DNA from 2 places in the Paenibacillus sp. FSL H8-0175 genome. Region 1 is predicted to be linked to the other one. Evidence: predicted binding sites of a transcription regulator. Region 1 holds the regulator's gene; the other holds the start of a gene.

Region 1 (3,188 bases):
CGATTGATCTGTTGGGTCATTACTAGTGCTGGCAAATGCAGCATTACTGAGGCACGCAGCCCTGTACCCACATTGGTGGGACAACTGGTCAAGTATCCTCTTTTATCATCAAAAGCGTAATTCACAGCCGATTCGAAGATATCATCGATGGCTGTCGCACGTTCCCATGCTTCTCTTACCTGAAGACCCGGGAACAGACATTGGATCCGCAGATGGTCTTCTTCGTTAATCATGATGCTAACCGACTCATCTTCATTTAATATCACAGCTGCGCCACGTGAATCATTAGCCAGATTAGGACTGATGAGATGTTTCTCGACCAATACCTTTTTATCCAGTTCATTCACTTCAGCAAGCTTTATTAGTTGAAAAGATCCGAATTCGGCAGCAGTTTCCCCATGAAACACAGGGGCCAGCAGCTCTAATACTTCTTCCGATTGCTCTAAGGAAGCAAGCATAGGGAATGGAAGATGCTCTAAATTACGTGCAATACGCATACGGCTGCTAATTACAATCTCGGAGTGACTGCCTCCCGAGCGCATCCAATCACTAAGCGCTTGTTCAGTAAATCGGAGACTTGACATGTCATATCCCCCCTATATATCAAAGACTTTACTCTTGTGCCATTTCTTTTTCAAGTTGGCGAATTTGATCCCGCAGCTCTGCCGCAGTTTCGAATTCCTCCTGTGCGATACTTTGCTGTAATTCCAGCTTCAATTCATCAATTTGCCGCTTGAACACAATTTGTGCTCCAGCACGTTTAGGAATCTTGCCTACATGCGAAGTGCTGCCATGCACCCGTTTAAAGAGCGGGTCCAGTGCACTGTTGAAATATTTATAACAGGAGCTGCAGCCAAAACGACCCAATTTGCTAAACTGCGAGTACGTCATTCCACAATTCTCACATTGCAGACTCTGCGTAGTCTTCGTAGCAGCCGTCTTTTCCTTACCGGCCCCTTCAAGATCAAGCAGACCGGACAGCAAGCTGTGAATGGAGAATCCTCCAGCAGTTCCCGGGATCAGTTCACCCTTCTCCCGCGCGCAGCTCTCGCAGATATGAAATTCTGTCTTCTCTCCATTCACGATCTTGGTGAAATGGAGTGTTGCTGGCTTGACGCCACATTCCTGACATTGCATAAGCGAAAGCCCCTCCCTTATGATTGACAATTATTTGCCTAACAAAGAGATTAACATCGCCTTCATAATCTTGGCCCGAATCTCATCCCGATATGGAATCTTAACCGTTAGGCAATCCCGAGAAACAGCAGCGCGCATAAGACACGCCTCACGCTTGCTTAGAAAACCAGCTTCCTCCAGTTGATAAATCAACCCTTCGGCAGCGTTCTGATCTATCCCGCCACCTATAGTATGGTTTAAATGGGCATGCAGTGCCACGTTGGGCGGCAATTCAAAACGTTGAATACGAATATATCCCCCGCCACCACGTTTACTTTCCACCACATAGCCTTTTTCCAGTGTAAAGCGTGTACTAATAACATAATTGATCTGTGACGGTACGCATGAGAACTGGTCCGCCAGGTCATTTCGCTGGATTTCCACCGTACCTTCGGGACTTTCATGCAAAATATTCTTCAGATATTGTTCAATAATATCAGAGATATTGCGCATCACTCATCCTCCAGTGCTCTTTAAAGCTTCATAATATCGCTTACGGCCCGCATCCTTAATGACATTCATTAGTGAACTTCATTCATATAAGTCTGAAGAAAACTTCACGAATTCAGAGGATCGCACTGTATGTCATCAGGTGCGTTGACTTTGACTTTCTTTGACTTTTTAATATTATAACATATTCTGTGCTAATTCCAAGAGGATTCTCTTATTTTTCACTTTTTTCAGCGAATGTATTCGGAAATAAAGAACTCTCCCAGCATCTTTCGAAGGGGAGAGCCTAATTATTTTCTAAAAATGATCAAAAAGTGCAGTTTCAGCTTGCGGTATGATTTCTTCGAGCCATTCCAGAGCCGTCGGATTACCAGTCACACGTCCATAACGAGCCAGCTCTGCCGGGCGTTTATATCCAAACATTAGAATCGTCAGCGAACCAATATCACAGCTTAAGTCAGCTGCATCCCGTTCACCCTCTATACGCAAGAAAGCTGCTGCTCCCTTTTCGGAGACAGTCCATTCCCACAACCCGTCATTCCATGGGGCATATTTATCTTCAATATAGATAACCTGTTTCTTCTGACTGTTGTGACGCTTAAAAGAATAACTCTCCACGAATGCTTTAGCATTAACAATACGCGCCATAAAATAAGGATAATTCTCCTGCTCTATACGCGGATCAGGCAGCAAAAAGGGTAACATATCATCGGATGGCACCAGTTTTAGCGATGCACCGGTCACCATCGAATCGTGATTCGCAAGAAATGTCCACAGCCCCTGCCGGGCCTGTTCGTTCAAAAACACAAATTCATCAATGACCAGCTCTCTATTTTCTATCTTATATAGTACGTATCCTTCAGGTTCCCCAAGCTGTGAATAAAATACCGCAGTCTGACCTTCATCATCCAGAACAGAGTTTTCCCACCAGTCCAAATCACGCTTAAGTGTTCCGTTATATCTAACTGCAAAACGATTGTATAAGTTGTCCAATACTTCGATATCTATAACACCACGTCTTACCTTGCCCTCAACTTCAACCTTCTTGGGAAACTTGGCAACAGGAATGGAGTATTTCTTATATTCACAATAAACTTCCCAACCAAATTTGCGATAAAAGGGGATCAAGAACGGATGCAGAAAAGATAATGTCTGCCCCGCCTCATTCATCGTTTGCAGCGTATGCGCTAGGAGCTTTGCCACATGCCCCTGTCTGCGATTCTCTGGCCATGTCGCTACCCCTGCGAGCCCTCCCATAGGTACTAATCTACCTTGTATGTACACTTCGAACGGAAGAAGAGTAAGTTTAGCTTCCAAAGTACCTTCTTCAAAAGCACCCCATACGCGTTCTGCTTTAAATCTTTCCTTAGCATTCGCCCTTTTCTCACTAGGCAGCTTATATTGAAAAGCATATTCAGATAAATCCATGCTTAGATCAAACTCTTCTGAGTGCAACTGTCTGATATCCACAAAACTCACCTCATCATTTATGAATTTACTTTTATGGTTAGTATAACAAGAGAGTGTATTGTGTGCGAATTATAAGGATATTTTTCGAACTT
Region 2 (3,188 bases), 790 kb from region 1:
ACTACTTCAGAGCTGGAGCAGCGGCTGCGCGGAAATTCCATGATGCGTGAGGCCGTTCGAGTAGCCGATATCATCACTGTGTCTATCGGTGGTAATGATTTGATTCACGCGGCCAAATCAGCAGCAAGACAGCAAGGAAACTTATCCGCAGAACTGCGGAGATCGCTTCAGGAATGCAAACAAAATTTCTCTGCAATTATGAATATCCTTATACAATTGAAGGCGAGGACTTGTAGACCTTTTATCATTAGAATTGTGGGATTATATAATCCCTATCCTCAGGTGGTTGGTGCGACAGAGTGGGTCAGACAGTTTAATCAATACGCAGCACAGTACAGCAGCCGAGTATGTGGATTTGCTTCGATTTATAGTGAGTTCGCAGGAAATGAGAGAGGGCTGTTATCCATTGATCATCTGCATCCGAATGGCCGGGGTTATCGCGTGATTGCCGAGAAGCTGGATGCGCTAGGTTATGGCGGGCTGGCGTGATTGGATTTAGGTCTTCTATAAAATATAAAGAGGCTGTGCTCTAACCATAACGGATAGAGCACAGCCTCTTTATATTTTTACTTTATAGCTTACACACCGCTAGGCAATGTCTTCTCGATTACTTTATCTACGATACCGTATTCAGCCGCGTCTGCAGCAGTCATGAAGTAGTCGCGATCTGTATCCTTCTCAATACGTTCTAGAGGTTGACCCGTACGTTCTGCTAGAATACGGTTCAGCTTATCGCGCAATTTGAGGATGCGGCGGGCACGGATTTCAATGTCCGTTGCTTGACCTTGAGCACCACCCAGAGGCTGGTGGATCATGATCTCGCTGTTAGGCAGTGCGAAGCGTTTGCCTTTGGCGCCAGCGTTTAGCAGGAAAGCTCCCATGGAAGCTGCCATACCCACACAGATGGTGGAAACATCTGGTTTAATGTACTGCATTGTATCAAAAATAGCCATACCTGCAGTAATGGAACCGCCTGGGCTATTCACGTAAAGGTGAATGTCCTTGTCAGGATCTTCGGCAGCCAAGAACAGCATTTGTGCGATGATAGAATTGGCTACCACGTCATTAACCTCCGTTCCAAGGAAAATGATGCGGTCCTTCAGCAGGCGGGAATAGATGTCATAAGCGCGCTCGCCGCGGTTGCTCTGTTCTACTACCATAGGAATATAACTCACGTGGAAAACCTCCTTGATATTGGTTCTTCAAATGTATTCATTTTTACTCTTGCCGTATTACCCACATGATAAACAAATTCAAACAAAAAGTCAAAGAAAGTCAAACTTATATTCAAAAAAAAGAGCCGACAAGCGGCTCTTTGGTTAAGTAGTAGTATAGGCACTACTAAATTATGTGCAAAAATGAAATTAATGGCGCGCCCGCCAAGAATCGAACTTGGATCTCAGGCTTCGGAGGCCTACGTCATATCCATTGGACCACGGGCGCAACAAAAATGATTATAATACAATTTTTACACAATTGCAATGTAATATTAATACTGGACAAGCGCTCTAGGGACAGGCATCGGGCGCTATATCTTTTTCTGACCTTATTAATGTATAAGAAGACAAGCGCTTGAGAATTCTACTCTCGGAAGACTTGCGCTTCGAGCAATATTTGGTTAGAATATGGGTGGGACTTAAAAAGTTTACCCGGGACGTTTTGAGACCATGAACAAGGGAATAGAGGAAGACGAAGTTGCAGGAGTGAAAGTATGCGTAATTTATTAGATATCCAAAAGCAGCTTCTGCCTGATCTCATGGAAACCCTTAAGAGACGGTACACGATTCTTCATCAGATCATGCTGTCCGATATTATTGGGCGCAGAACGCTAGCCGCTTCGCTAGATATGACTGAGCGGGTACTGCGTGCCGAGACGGATCTTCTGAAATCGCAAGGGCTTATTGAGATCGAGAGTGTTGGCATGCGCATTAGCGCTGCTGGACGTAGACTGCTTGATTTGCTAGAGCCGGTTGTTAAGAGCCTATTTGGTCTGGATGAGCTGGAAGAGAAAATTCGAGCAACGTATGGTCTGGATAAAGTTATTGTAGTACCGGGTGATTGTGAGTCATCGCCGTTCACCAAACGAGAGCTTGGCCGAGCGGGTGCGAAAGCGCTGCTGAGTATACTTCGCGCAGATGATACAGTTGCCGTCACAGGTGGATCGACGCTTGCCGATATGGCTGATCAACTGGCACCGCCGTTGTCCCTTTCCTATAAGAACGCTTGGTTTGTTCCGGCGCGTGGAGGATTAGGAGAGAGTATGGAGATTCAAGCCAACACGATTGCCTCAACAATGGCAAAGCGGGTTGGAGCCAACTACCGGTTGTTGCATGTCCCTGATTTGCTTAGCGGGGATGCATACCAATCGCTGGCACTTGACTCTAATATTGGAGAGATTGTACAAACCATCCGTAGTTCGCGTATTATTGTACATGGGATTGGGGATGCCATTGAAATGACCCGCCGCCGCAAACTGGACGAGGCTACAGTCTCGGAAATCCAGGGTGAAGGGGCAGTGGCCGAATCTTTTGGCTATTATTTCAATGAAGAGGGTCAGGTTGTCCATACCATGCTTACGATGGGTCTACGTCTAGAAGATATTATCCGGACAGAGAAAGTCATCGGTATTGCAGGAGGCAAACCCAAGGCCAAAGCCATTCATGCCATGCTGCGTTTCGGGCAGGAGAATATTCTCGTCACGGACGAGGCTGCTGCAGTAGAAATAGGCAAGGAAATTGACAATCAACTACAGCTATCTTCGTAGTTTTTAGATTGCAGGCAATAACATACTTCTTGCATCATACTTAACATTGTTGTCATGACAGACCTCACCGTCTGTTTTGAATAAATAAAACGAATTCTAGGAGGAACTATTCAATGAGTGTAAAAGTTGGAATTAACGGTTTTGGACGTATTGGACGCCTTGCTTTCCGCCGTATTCAAAATGTAGAAGGTATCGAAGTGGTAGCAATCAACGACTTGACTGACGCTAAGATGCTTGCTCATTTGCTTAAATATGATACAACTCAAGGTAAATTCCAAGGTGATGTTGAAGTGCATGATGGCTTCTTCAAAGTCAATGGTAAAGAAGTTAAGGTTCTTGCTAACCGCAACCCTGAAGAATTGCCATGGGGCGACCTAGGCGTTGATATCGTACTTGAGTGCACAGGTTTCTTCACAACTAAAGA

What was found. The regulator CtsR, encoded in region 1, represses protease genes until heat stress. The targets are predictions, from matches to a motif close to ATGGTCAATAAAGGTCAAACA.
Region 2: clpP (ATP-dependent Clp endopeptidase proteolytic subunit ClpP) is a predicted target of CtsR. The motif match lies at 1,262-1,282, and genes of this name have one in related genera.

The regions. Positions count from the first base shown of each region.
Region 1 is NZ_CP150299.1:6,548,404-6,551,591, forward strand. It holds gene MHH46_RS29195 (protein arginine kinase) at 1-584, opposite strand, end outside; gene MHH46_RS29200 (UvrB/UvrC motif-containing protein) at 613-1,137, opposite strand; gene MHH46_RS29205 (CtsR family transcriptional regulator) at 1,168-1,629, opposite strand; gene eis (enhanced intracellular survival protein Eis) at 1,924-3,096, opposite strand.
Region 2 is NZ_CP150299.1:183,968-187,155, forward strand. It holds gene MHH46_RS00900 (GDSL-type esterase/lipase family protein) at 1-489, shown strand, start outside; gene clpP (ATP-dependent Clp endopeptidase proteolytic subunit ClpP) at 579-1,175, opposite strand; tRNA gene MHH46_RS00910 (tRNA-Arg) at 1,369-1,443, opposite strand; gene MHH46_RS00915 (sugar-binding transcriptional regulator) at 1,712-2,764, shown strand; gene gap (type I glyceraldehyde-3-phosphate dehydrogenase) at 2,878-3,188, shown strand, end outside.